3 regions of the Micromonospora rifamycinica genome follow, and region 3 is predicted to be linked to each of the others. Evidence: riboswitches for the same ligand, from Rfam matches in the RefSeq annotation. Region 3 holds a riboswitch; each other region holds the start of a gene.

Evidence for each region. A riboswitch is a leader RNA that binds a small molecule or an ion and turns the genes downstream of it on or off. The one in region 3 is predicted to bind cyclic di-AMP.
Region 1: linked by a shared signal. The riboswitch ahead of GA0070623_RS15540 (coiled-coil domain-containing protein) and the one ahead of GA0070623_RS08895 (C39 family peptidase) in region 3 are both predicted to bind cyclic di-AMP.
Region 2: linked by a shared signal. The riboswitch ahead of GA0070623_RS25615 (coiled-coil domain-containing protein) and the one ahead of GA0070623_RS08895 (C39 family peptidase) in region 3 are both predicted to bind cyclic di-AMP.

Annotation. Positions count from the first base shown of each region.
Region 1 is NZ_LT607752.1:3,806,735-3,811,005, reverse strand. Features, by position in the region: gene GA0070623_RS15550 (helix-turn-helix transcriptional regulator) at 1-48, opposite strand, end outside; gene GA0070623_RS15545 (carbonic anhydrase) at 260-949, shown strand; gene GA0070623_RS15540 (coiled-coil domain-containing protein) at 1,128-2,153, opposite strand; cyclic di-AMP (ydaO/yuaA leader) riboswitch at 2,157-2,288, opposite strand; gene GA0070623_RS15535 (YibE/F family protein) at 2,455-3,798, opposite strand; gene GA0070623_RS15530 (metal-sensitive transcriptional regulator) at 3,967-4,266, opposite strand.
Region 2 is NZ_LT607752.1:6,041,075-6,045,345, forward strand. Features, by position in the region: gene GA0070623_RS25610 (SRPBCC family protein) at 1-460, shown strand, start outside; gene GA0070623_RS25615 (coiled-coil domain-containing protein) at 520-1,578, opposite strand; cyclic di-AMP (ydaO/yuaA leader) riboswitch at 1,582-1,713, opposite strand; gene GA0070623_RS25620 (cation diffusion facilitator family transporter) at 1,923-2,837, opposite strand; gene GA0070623_RS25625 (HelD family protein) at 2,949-4,271, opposite strand, start outside.
Region 3 is NZ_LT607752.1:2,192,921-2,197,191, reverse strand. Features, by position in the region: gene GA0070623_RS08910 (acyltransferase family protein) at 1-268, shown strand, start outside; gene GA0070623_RS08905 (hypothetical protein) at 472-870, shown strand; gene GA0070623_RS08900 (hypothetical protein) at 997-1,755, shown strand; cyclic di-AMP (ydaO/yuaA leader) riboswitch at 2,169-2,312, shown strand; gene GA0070623_RS08895 (C39 family peptidase) at 2,574-3,440, shown strand; gene GA0070623_RS08890 (CDP-glycerol glycerophosphotransferase family protein) at 3,722-4,271, opposite strand, start outside.

The DNA of each region.
Region 1 (4,271 bases), 1.6 Mb from region 3:
GTTGCGGGCGCTCCCGGCGCTGTCCGTGGTCTTCGCCATACCGGTCATCGTATGGCCCGAGCGCGGGGAACCCGCCGTCGGCCGGCGTTCGCGTCCGTCCCGGCCGGCTGTCGACCCGCCGCCGACATCGCTGCGACCAAAGCCTGAAACGTGTATCACGAAATCTTGACGTACCTTTAGCTGCGTGTGACCGTGGGAACACGGCCGTCGGTGCCGCCGGCCGGCGTGAGCAGGCACGATTCCGGACCGAGGTGAGGCAATGGGCCCGATCACTCCGACCCAGGCGCTGGCCGAGTTGCAGGCCGGCAACCGGCGTTTCGTCGCCGGTGAGCCCCGCCACCCCAACCAGGGCGCGGTCCACCGGGCGGCCGTCGCCGACGGCCAGCACCCCTTCGCGGTCATCGTCGGCTGCTCCGACTCCCGGCTCGCCGCCGAGATCATCTTCGACCGGGGTCTGGGTGACCTCTTCGTGGTCCGGACCGCCGGGCACACCGCCGGCCCCGAGGTGCTCGGCAGCGTCGAGTACGCGGTGACCGTCCTGGGCACGCCGCTGGTGGTGGTGCTCGGGCACGACTCCTGCGGTGCGGTACAGGCCGCCCGGGAGGCGGCCCGCACCGGCACCCAGCCCCCGGGGCACCTCTACTCGGTGGTCGCCGCCGTCGGGCCGAGCCTGCGCCGGGCGGCCCAGCAGGGGGTGCACGACATCGACGGGATCGTCGACATCCACATCGCGCAGACCGTCGAGGTGCTGCTCGGCAACTCGCCGGTGATCGCCGCCGAGGTGGCCGCCGGGCGGTGCGCGGTGGTCGGCATGTCCTACCGGCTCGCCGCCGGTGAGGTCCGCCAGGTGGCCCCGGCGCACGCTCCGGCCGCCCTCACCGCCGCCGTCCCCGGGCCTGCCGTGGTGCCGGCGGGTGCCGACGCCGCTCCGGCGGCCGTCGCCGGCTGAGGCACGCCCGTCGCCGGCCGTCGCCGGCTGGGGCACGCCCGTCGACGGCCGTCCGGCCGAGACCCGCTCACGGCGGAGGCCGCCCGGTTCGACCGGGCGGCCTCCGCCGTGAGTGCTCGCTCGACCCACCGGGTCGAGGACGCGGTGTCCGGGATTCGGATGCCGCGTCGTCGCGTCGCTACAACAGGGACACGTGTACGTGGTCGGTGTGGTTGGACGGGCCGGAGTAGGAACTCCATCCGTTGGCCGGGAACCAGATCTGCCGGTTCCAGATCACGTAGTAGATGCCCAGCCGGTCCGCGTTGCGGAGCAGGAACGCGGCGAGGTTGTTGCCGTACATCCGGGTGTCGTTGTTGTGCCACGGGCTGAAGCCGCTCTTCTGCAACGACCAGTCACACGCCTTGCCCTTGGGGTGCTCCCAGGGACCACCGGGACGGTAGCAGCCGACGAACCGGTTGAAGCCGGCCCGCTTGACCTCCTTGTACATGTGCAACGTGCGCGGGGTGATGCAACCGGACGTGGTCGGGTCGTTCTCGCTGCACGACTCGGCACGCCAGTCGCCGTCGGCCGTCTGGCCCGGCGCGATGCGGGCCACCGGCGAGGTGGCGTCGACCAGGCCGCCGGTGAAGCCCCGGCCACCGACCAGGGCCAGTGCCTTGTCCGCCTCGGTCTTCTTCTTGGCCATCAGGTTGGTCTGCTTCTGCTGCTCACGGACCTCGGCGTCGACGGCGAGCTTGGCCTTCTCGGCCCGGGTCCTCACCTCGTTGACCTCGGCCAGCTTGCCGGCGTTGACCATGTTCAGCTCGTCCAGGGCGGCGGCCCGCCGGACGAAGGCGTCCGGGGCGTCGCTCTCCAGCAGGGCGGCGACCGCGCCGACCCGACCCGTCCGGTACGACTGGGCGGCGATCTCGTTGACCTGCGGGGCCAGCGCGGTCAGCTCCTGCTCGGCCTTCTCCACCTCGATGGCGTACTCGAGCTGGCGCTTCTTGGACTTCTCCAGCCGGTTCTTCGCCGCCGAGTACTCCCGGTTGGTGGCCTCGATGACGTCGGTGAGCAGCTTCGGCTCCTCGTCCTCCTCGTGGCCCGAGGGGGAGGGTGCGTTGGGTGCCGCCGTCGCGGGGGCGGCGGTGGGCCCGGCGACGATCGCCAGGGCGGCGAGCACGGCCACTGCCGGCGTCAGCCAGCGGCGTAGGGGTGCCGTCACAGTTTTCCCTTCCGTCGACCGCCGACCGGGTTAGCTGACGGGTTCGGGACGGAAGTGGCCCCTACCGCTGGCGCGGATTCACCCCAGGTGCTCGGTTCCCCGGCTCGCCGTACGGCGATTGGGCGGTGGCCCCGCTGGCGCCGGTGGGCGCCTTCGGCGGTGACCGGCAGCGAGGTTACCCGAGAGTCGTAGCAGGAATCTACGGCCACAACCCGGCGAAATACGTATTTTCCCGATAGCGGCCGGTGACCAGCGGCGGGATCGACAGTGGTGACCCCGCCTCCGGTCACGAAGCGGAGTGTCACCATGCCGCTTCCGTGTTCCCCTCCGGATCCGCCCACCGGGCGGGGGCCGGGGTGGACGGTCCGCCGGGTCGGGGCGCGCCCAGCGCCTGCCACGCCTCGGCCCGGTCGGGAGCCGGGCGCGGGGTGGGCGGCGGCCCGGCCGCGGCGGCGTCGGCGGGGCCGCGGCCGGCGGTGGTGACCAGCGCGGCCAGCCCGGTCGTCAGCGGCACCGCCGCCACCAGCCCGAGGGTGGCCACCGCGCTCCGGACGATCTCCTGGGCCAGGAACTCGCTGGTGAGGATCTGCCCCAGCGGCCGGCTGTCGGCGGTGAGCAGGAGCAGCAGCGGCAGCGAAGCCCCCGCGTACGCCAGCACGATGGTGTTCACCGTGGAGGCGATGTGCGCCCGGCCGACCCGGGTGGCGGCCCGGTAGAGCTGCAACCGGGAGAGCCCGGGATTGGCGTGGGCCAACTCGGTGACGGTGGCCGCCTGGGTGACGGTCACGTCGTCCAGCACGCCGAGCGAGCCGATGATGATCCCGGCCAGCAGCAGGCCGTGCAGGTCCACGTCGCGCTGGTACATCGACAGCGTGGTGGCCTCCTCGCTGCCGTACCCGGTCAGGTGGGTGGCGGCGGTGGCCAGCGTGCCCAGGACCCCGGTCAGCACCAGGCTGCCCAGGGTGCCGAGGACCGCCACCGAGGTCTGCGCGGTGATCCCGTGGGTCAGGTACAGCACCACGAACATGATCAGCGCGGCGCCGGTGATCGCGATGGGCAGCGGTGCGCCCCCGGCGGAGATGCCCGGCACCACGAAGGTCAGCAGGATGGCGAAGCTGGCGCCGAGACCGGCCAGGGCGGCCAGCCCACGGAGCCGGCCGAACGCCACGATCGCCGCCGCGAACAGGGCGACCAGCCAGAGCAGCGGCGTACCCCGCTGGTGCTCGGCGATGTGGTAGCTGACCGCCACCGGGTCGGTCGGGTCGGTCAGCGCGACCAGCACCACCTCGTCACCGACGGCCACCGTCGGTGCCCCCGGCCCGGACGGGACCGGCGTCTCGACCTGCTCACCGCTGTCCGGCCCCTGCTCGACGGCGACCGTCACCGTGCCGCACGGGCCGGCGTCCGCCCCGGACGGCCCGTCGGGGGTCTCCGGCGCGGGCGGGCAGGGTTCGGTCACCACCCGGGTCACCGTGCCGTGGTGGCGGGGCACCTGCTCGCCCTGGTCGATCCGCCGGGTCTCGCCCGGCCAGAGCAGCAGCGTGGCGACCACCGTGACGACGATGAGCGGAACCACCGTCAGGACGAGTATCCGCCGCACCCGGGGCGGGGTGGACGGAGCGGTACGGGTGTGGTCGGCGCCCATGCGTGCGAGTTCTCCCAACGGTCCGGGACGGGATACCGGTCGGCCGGCCGACCGGTTCATCCCGCGGGCGGCGGTCGTCGTCGGACGATGGTAGCCACCACCCCGGCCCGCCGGGTTAGCCCTGCCCACGGTATGCCGAGGGGTGCGTTCACCCCCGGCCGCGGCGGGTCAGCCGCGCTTCATCAGCCGGCCGACGGCGGCCATCATCTCGGCGGCCATCTCGTCGGCCCGGCCCTCGGCGGCCCCCTCGTGCATGCAGTGCCGGGCGTGGCCGTCGAGCAGGCCGAGGGCGACCTTGTCCAGGGCGGCCTGGACGGCGGAGATCTGGGTGAGCACGTCGATGCAGTACCGGTCGTCGTCGACCATCTTCTCGATGCCCCGGACCTGCCCCTCCACGCGGCGCAGCCGCGCGAGCAGCTGGTCCTTGCTGGCGGTGTAGCCCCGGACGGGGTTGCTCGGTGTGGTCATGGCCA
Region 2 (4,271 bases), 3.2 Mb from region 3:
GGAGAGCTTCAGCTACACGGTGCAGGCGCACTGCTCACGGGCGGACGCGGTGGCGCTGCTGAGCGATCTGTCCCGGCAGGAGGAGCTGCATCCCCTGATCGTCCGGGTGCGCCGGTTGCCGGCCCGACCGGGCGCCGTGGCCAGCTATGCGATCACCGACCGGCTGGAGTTGGGGCCGCTGCGGTTCCCCGTCACCTACCAGGCCGACGTCCTGCTGGTCGGGCAGGACGAGATCGTGACGGTGGCCCGGCAGCAGCCCGCCACCACGGTCCGCAACCACACCCGGCTCCGGATGGAGGGTGACCTGCTGCGGATCGACGTGGAGATCACCCTCGCCGCGCCGGCACCGTTGTTCGGCTACGCCTTCCGGCAGGCCCGTGCCGCTCACCTGGGGCTGGCCAGCCGGCTCGGCGCGGTGCTGGACGGCCGGTCCGGCGGCGACGCTCCGGCTGCTGCCTGACCGTCGGCGGGGTGGTGGGGGTGGCCCGCCCGCCGTGCACGGGCCACCCGAGGTGGTGCTCAGATCATCGACAGGTGAACGTGGTTGGTGTGGTCGCTGGACGGGTCGCCGTTGCCCCCGCTGTACGACTTCCAGCCGCTGCTCGGCAGCCAGATCCGCTTGAACCAGATCACGTAGAGCACACCGAGCCGGTCGGCGTTGCGGATGAAGTACGCGGCCAGGTTGTTGCCGTACGTCCGGTCGCCGCCACTGGCCACCCCGCCGAAGCCGTTCTTCTGGGCGGCGAAGTCGCATGCCCGCCCCTTGGGGTGCTCGCCGGACCCGCTGGGCCGGTGGCAGGAGACGTACCGGGTGAAGCCGGCGGCCTTGGCCTGGTTCAGGGCGTTGAGGGTGCGCGGGGTGATGCAGCCGTTGGCCGGCGTCGGGTCGTTGACGCTGCACGACTCGGACGGCCAGGAGCCGTCGGAGTTGCGGGGCGCTCCCTTGGCGTTGCTGCTGGACGTGCCGTCCGAGCTGCCGGAGTCCCGGGAGGTGGGGGCCGGCTTGTCGGCGGCGGCCACCGCCAACGCGCGTTCGGCCTGATCCTTGCGCTTGCCCATGGTGGCGACCTGCTTGCGCTGCTCGGTGATCTCGCGGCTGACCGCCGCCCGGGTCCGGGTGGCCTGGTCCCGGGTCTCGATCATCGTGCGCAGTTCCTGGTCCTCCCGGGCCGCGACCGTCTCCAGCGCCGCCGCGCGGTCCAGGAAGCCGCCCGGGCTGTTGCTGTTGAGCAGGGCGGACATCGGTCCGAGGCGGCCGGTGCGGTAGGCCGCTCCGGCGATCTGGCCGACCTTTCCGGTCTGCACGACCAGTTGGGCCTCGATGCTCTTGAGCTGGCCGTCGAGTTCCTGCTGGCGCTTGGTGGAGCGCTCCAGGGCGGCCTTCGCCTCGACCCAACCCTTGCTGGCCGCGTCGAGCTGCTCGCGGAGGGCCGGTGTGCCGCCCTCGTCGTCGTCGCCGGGAGCGGCGAGCCGGGTGACGGGCGCGGCGACGGCCGGGGTGAACGGCGCGGACGACACGCCGAGCGCGAGGGTCGTGACGACTGCGGCCAACAGCCGTGTGGTGGTTCCTACCCGCATACAGAGTCCTTCCGTCAGCCGCCGACCGGGTTAGCTGACGGGTTCGGGACGGAAGATCCCTACCGCTGACGCGGATGCACCCCAGGAACATGGTTCCCCGGTTCGCCCTGGTGGGCGATTAGGCGGCGGCCACCGCCGGCGCCGGTGGGCGCCGCCTGGCGGAGGCCGGAGCCGAGCCTACCGGTACGGGTGGGACACCCGTCCACCTCGTGACTGAGGGTACGGGAGTGAATACCCCTTTATGGGGTAAACAGGACAAAAGCTAGCGTGATCGCCGCACTCACAGAGGTTCCGTGACGCTCCGGTGGTGTCGCGCCCGCCCGCAGGGCGGTTGGCCTCCGTGGTCACCAGTGCGTCGGGCCGCAGGCGCCGGGGGCGCTGCCCGGCTCGATCTGGAGGGTGGCGTGCTCGATGTGGAAGTCGTCCCGCAGGGCGCCGCGGGCGGCGGCCAGCACCGCGCCGACCTCGGCCCCGGTGGCCAGGGTGAGGTGCGCGGAGGCGACGTCCATGCCCGAGGTGAGCGTCCAGACGTGCAGGTCGTGCACCTCGGTGACGCCGGGCACGGCGGTCAGCCGGTCGTGCACGGCGGTCACCTGGAGGTGCTCCGGGGCGGCCTGCACCAGGATCCGCACCGCCGCCCGCCCGAGTCGCCAGGTACGCGGCAGGATGAACACGCCGATCGCCACGGCCACCACCGGGTCGGCCCACCACCAGCCGGTGCCGGCGATCAGCAGTGCGGCCACGATCACGCCGAGGGAGCCGAGCAGGTCGCCGACCACCTCCAGGTACGCCCCGCGCAGGTTGATGCTCTCCTTCGCGCCCTCGCGCAGCAGCGCGAACGCGACCAGGTTGGCGAGCAGGCCGAGCACCGCCACCACCAGCATCGGGGTGGCCAGCACCTCGGGTGGCTCGCCGAACCGGCGGACCGCCTCGATCAGCACGTAGACCGCCACCCCGCTGAGCAGCAGGGCGTTGGCCAGCGCGGCGAGCACCTCCAGCCGGTAGAGGCCGAAGGTGCGCTGCGGGTCCTGCGCGGCCCGTCGGGTCGCGGTGATCGCGGCCAGGGCCATCCCGATGCCGAGCACGTCGGTGAACATGTGCCCGGCGTCGGAGAGCAGGGCCAGTGAGCCGGTACCGAACGCGGCCACCGCCTCGACCACCATGAACACGGTGAGCAGCCCGAACGCCGCCCAGAGCCGACCGCGGTGCCGGTGCGCGGCGTTGCTGATCGTCGCGCTGTGGTCATGACCTGCGCCCACCTGCACACCCTCCGTCGCCGCCGCGAACCCGGTCCAATCTATGCTCACATCGCTATGTATGCAAGTGAGGATCGGACCTCCGGCCGGCTCGGGCCGCTCGGGACCGGTGGTTCAGCCGAGGGGATCGACGGTGGTCAGGCGCTGGGTGGCCCGGGACAGCGCCACGTAGAGCGTCCGCACCCCGGAGCCCGGCTCGGCCCGGATCTCGCCCGGACAGACCAGCACCACCCCGTCGTACTCCATGCCCTTGGCCTGGAGGCTGTCCACCACCTGGAGTCGCGTCCCGCCACGGTCGCCCAGCCAGCCGGCGACCTCGTCCCGGCGGGGCACCGGCGTGATCACGCCGACCGTCCCCGCCACCTCGGCGAGCACCGTTTCCACCGCGTCCACCGTCGCCGGGGCCAGCTCCGCCGCCGGCACGGTCAGCGCCACCGGATCCACCCCGGTGGACCGCACCGCGCTGGGCAGCTCCAGGTCGGGGTGGATCCGGCGGATCTCGGCTGCCGCCACCGCGAAGATCTCGGCCGGATTGCGGTAGTTGGTGGTGAGCGTGAACCGGTGCCGCCGTCGCCGGCCCAGCGCCTGGTCCCGTGCCCGGTCCAGCTCCTCCTGGTCGCCGGTCCAGGCGGTCTGCGCCGGGTCGCCCACCACCGTCCAGGAGGCGATCCGGCCGCGGCGGCCGATCATCCGCCACTGCATCGGCGAGACGTCCTGCGACTCGTCCACTACCACGTGCGCGTAGTCCCGGTAGTCCTCCGGCCGCTCCCGGGCCGCGGCACGGGCCGCGCGCTCCCGGTCACCGAACGTGCTCAGCTCCCGGACCCCACCGGCGAGCTGGAACGGATCCCGGCTCGCCCTCTTCGGGCGTACCGGCTTGCCCAGCAGCGCGTCCAGCTCGTCGAGCAGGGCGATGTCGGCCACCGTCAGCCCCTCGGTGTCCAACGACCGGTACGCCCCGGCCAGCAGCGCGGTCTCCGCCCGGGAGAGGACGCCGGCCGCGTACCGGTGCAGCCGCTCCGGTCGGGCCAGCCAGCCCAGCACGTGCCGGGGGTGCAGCCGGGGCCACCAGGCCTTGAGGAACTCCCGGAACTCCGGCCGGTCGATGATCTCGTCCTCGAAGGTGGGCTGCTCGGGCAGCCCGGTGACGGCCAGCCGGCGGGCCTGTGTGTACAGCGCGGCGAGCACCCCGTCGAAGCCGACCCGGCGGACCTCGTTGCGGCGGGCACCCCGGTGCAACGCCCGGTCCCGGATCCGGTCCAACTCGCGCGGCTCCAGCCGCAGCAGCGTCCCCCGGTAGAGCAGCCGCAGCTCCCGCGGACCGTCCGGCACCGCGTCCCGGGCCGCCCGTTCCAGCACCCGCCGCATCCGCAGCGACCCCTTCACCGCGGCCACCTCGGGGCCGTCGGTGCGGGTCGCCGACAGGCCGGGGAAGAG
Region 3 (4,271 bases):
GCTGCCCGGCTGGTCGGGGCCGCTGGCCGTGCTCGGCTTCCTGGTGGTGAACCTGGCGTTGGCCGCCGCCCTGCACCGCTGGGTGGAGACCCCGATGATGCGCCGCCTCGCCCCCCGCCGCCGCCCCCCACCCGCGCCGGCCGCCGCCGGTGCCGCCGTCTCCGGCGCTGCCGTCCCCGAAGCCGCCGGGCCGGTCGTCGTGCCGGGGCCGAGGGCGGCCGACGGCGGACGTCCCGTCGAGTACGTCGGGCCGCGCGACCCGCGCTGATCCCACCGGTGCCCGCCACCCGATCGGCACCCGCAACCACCGGCACCCGGCATTCGCCGTCCCACCGGCGGCCGCCGCCCCGGGCGGGGCCGACAGCGGGCGATCGGGCTTCCTCCGGCGGGACGGACCGGGTCCACGGTGGTGGGCGCGGCGACACGCCCGGCGGTGCTGCGGGCCGGTCACCCCGGCGGTAGCGTGGTCGCGTGTCCCCGGTCGCGTCCGTCAGTCCCCTGTGGTGGGTCGTGCGCGGGATGTCCCGGCTCCTGACCAGCCTCGCCGTCGCGCTCGCGTTCGCCGCCGCCGCCCCCGGGCTGCCCGGCCCCGCGCTGTTCGGGCCGGCCGCGACCGCCCTGTCGCTCGACGCGTCCCGGTCCGTTCCCGCCGCCACCGCCCCGGCCGCCCCGGGCGGCAGCTCCGACATCCTCCGCACCGGTGACCCACGGGTCGACCGGGCGACCGCGGTGACGGTGGAGCCGGTGGGCACCGTGGCGCTCGCGGTGCCGGTCGGCACCACCCGGAGCCGGTCGGCGGCGACCCTGGCGAGGGCGACCGACCGGGTGCCCGCCGCCGCTGCCGGCCCCCGGGCGCCCCCGGCGGGCTGACCCGGCCCGCGCGGGGCCGACCCATCCGCGCCGCCACCGACGACGAACCTCACCCCGCACCGCCCGGCCGGTCCCGCCGCCGGTACGGCCTCCGCTTCTCCGCATCCCGCCCACGAGGTGTCGACCGTGAACACCGTGCTCTCCCGGTTCCTGATCGAGGTCCCGACCGCCACCGTGATCTGGTCCCTGCTGCTCGTCCTGGCGCTGACCGGGCTCGCCGTCCTGGTCGCCCGCCCCGAGCGGGACCAGCCGACCGACGTGACGGCCGCCGGCCCGCCGCCGGACGCCCCACCCCCGGTCGCCGACCTGCGCCGCTACGCCGAGGAGGTGGCGGTGGCCGCTTCCGGGGCGGCCCAGACCGCCCGCCGTCGCCGGGCCGCCTGGCTGGCCGCGCAGGACACCCTGGACCGGGCCTGGCAGGCGTACGACGAGGCGGACACGGTGGCCCGTCGGTTCGCCGGTGCCGGCGCACTGCCCCGCCCGCGCACCCCCCGCACCCCCGCCGAGTACGCCGACCGGGAGCGGTGGTTGCACCAGGAGGCGGTGGCGGCGCACTGGCGGGGGGAGTTGTCGGTCGAACGGCTGCGGGACGTCTTCGCGCACCGCGACGGGTGGGATCCGCGTCGGCACCCCGTCGAACACGAGGTGATGCTCGCCCGTGCCGTCCGTGAGGACCGTCGTACGGCGTACCGGGCCGCGGCCGGGTGGGAGCGGGCGGCGTGGCGGGACGCCGAACTGGCCGCCGAGGCGGCCCGGTCGCTGGCCGTCGAGGCGTACGCGGCGACACAGCGGTTGCTCCCGACCCTGGTGCCCTCGCCCCGCCCCGCGACGTCGGCGGCCCGTCCGACCGCCGCCGCCCGCTGGCGACCGGCCCGGGTGAACTGACCCGGCGGCGCCCCGCCCGAGATCCCGGCCCGCTCACCGGCGCTCCCGGCCCGAAGGGCGGTCGGCCGGTACCCGGTAGGCCGGCAGGGGCCGACTCGGCTCGGTGGCAGGTGGGCGACCGAATTGTTACCTGCCGGGTGTGGCCGGCGTCACCCCGACCCGGGATCCGGACAGGTGGTCACACCCGGTGACATCGAGCGTGGCGATCATCGGTGGTTGCCGGCGACCTGTCCGGTTGCCGCCCGGACGGGGCCGGACGCACCATCGGACCCGCCGCGGCAGGTCGGTGCCCGAGTGCCCCGCAGGAGGGCTCATCGGAGCATGTTTGCGCAGCTCACAGGGGTTGGCGAGAAGGAAGGCGACCAGTAGTGTCGCTGCGGTCCGGTGCGGTTTTCGATCGCCGAAGGCGACGCCGCGCCGACCCGCTCAATCGTGCTAGTCACGAACCGGGGACCCACACGTACCACTGGGGTGAATCGCCGGGCCACGGCCCGGGGTAGGGCGATCTTCCCGCCCGAATCCGTCAGCTAACCCGGTCGGCGGCAGCGGAAGGAGTTCCTCCTCGTGCAGCATGACCCCACCCCCTCGGTAGTTCCTCCACCTCGGCGCCGGAGCACCGCCGGAGTGTCGCGCCCGATGCGCTGACCCGGCCGTCCGCCCCGCCGCCCGGCCCTCGTCGGGCGGCCCCCGCCGATCCGTCCGGCCCCCCGTCGGGCGGTCCCGACCGCACGAGCGGCGCATCCGACGATCCGCGCGTGGTGTAGCCCACCGCGTGCCGGTCCGGCGTGCCGCCGCTTCGCCCCGTGGAGGAACACCCCGTGAAGCACCACATGAAGCGTCAGCTACGCCGCCTGACCAGCCAGCGTCAGTACCAGGTGGTGGTCGGTTCGGCCGCGGTCCTCGTCCTGGCCACCGGTGCCGCCGCGCTGGCTGCCGGCGTCGACGACGCCCCGACCGACCAGCCGCGAACGACCGCCGTCGCCGGGACCGCCCCCCGCCTCGACGACATCGCCAGCCGGGCTGAGGCCCGGGTCGCCGCCCCCGCCCCGACCAACCCGTCGGCCACCCCCACGACCAGCCCGTCGGCGAGCCCCACACCGTCGCCGCGGGCCACCCGGGCGAAGGCCCGGCCCCCCGCCGACCCGGACCTGGCCCGCCGGGTGGTGGCCCCGAAGCCGCCGTCGTCGAAGCTGCTCCGCTACGACTACCAGGCCCAGACGACCTACTACTACTGCGGTCCGGCTGCGGTGCGCAACGCGCTCAGCGCGGCCGGCATCGAGCGCGGCCAGGACGACCTCGCCGCCCAGTTGGGCACCACCGAGATGGGTACCAACTCGGCCGAGGACACCACCCGGGTGCTCAACGCCGTGGTGAAGGGCGACCCGTACCGGACCCGGATGTTCGCCGGCACCCCGAGCGACGCGCAGGTCGAGCGGCTGCGGGCCGACGTGGTCGAGACGGTCGCCGCCAAGCGGGCCGTGGTCGCCAACGTGGCCGGTGACGTCACCGACCTCGACGGTGGCTGGCACTCCTTCCCCGGCGGCCACTACGTCGCCGTGGTCGGCTACCGGGACAACGGTCGTACCGTGCGGATCGCCGACTCGGCGGACCCGTCGCTGCCGGCGTACTGGGTCGGCGTGACCACCCTGGCCAACTGGATCGCCACCCGGGGCTACTCGGCCTGACCGGCCGCCCCGCATCCGCGAACCGGACCGCCCCGGCCGCCCGCCCGTGGGCACCGGGGCGGTCCGCTGTCGCAGGACCAATCCCGCCGGCGGACGAACGAGGTCGGATCCATGTTCCAGTGGCATCCGGCGCTCGCGATGCCACTCGACCATGGATCGAGCGTGATCTTGCCGAGGAAGGCGCGCGGGGGCGGGCGGGCGCGGGCGGGGGGTCAGCGGCGGGCGCGGGCGGGCGGGAGGTCAGGGGCGGGCGCGAGTGGGGGCGGGCGGGGGTGGGTGGGTCAGGGGCGGGGGGAGAGGGAGGCGGTGTCCGACGCGCCCCGGGGGGTCGGCGGGTTCCAGTCCGGCTCCAGTTCCCGCCGGGCGGCGTCGAGGAAACCGTCGGCGTACGAGTCGGCCGGGAAGTCACCCAGGTAGCGACGGCGGGTCTGCCAACGGGCCGCCATCAGCGGGTCGGTGTCCAGCAGCCCGGCCAGCACCTCGTCGAGGTTGGCCATGTCCCGGCGCAGCACGTAGCCGGAGGCGGCCAGCGGGAAGCGGGCCACGAACTCGTCCCCGTCGACACCCAGGTCGGTCACCGCGTACGGCTTGCCCGAGTAGAGGTAGTCCGAGATCACCCCGGAGACGTCGGAGATCAGCGCGTCGGAGCGGTTGACGCAGTCGGTCAGGCTCAGCTCGCGGCTGGCCGCCGCGCCCCACAGGTGCTCGCGGCCGGTGCGGGACCGGTCGGCGGCGAGCAGTTCGGTGAGCCGGGCCAGCTGCCGGGCCGAGGCCGGGTTCTGCCCGGTGTACGGATGGGCGCGCAGGATCACCGTGGCCCCCCGGTCGAGC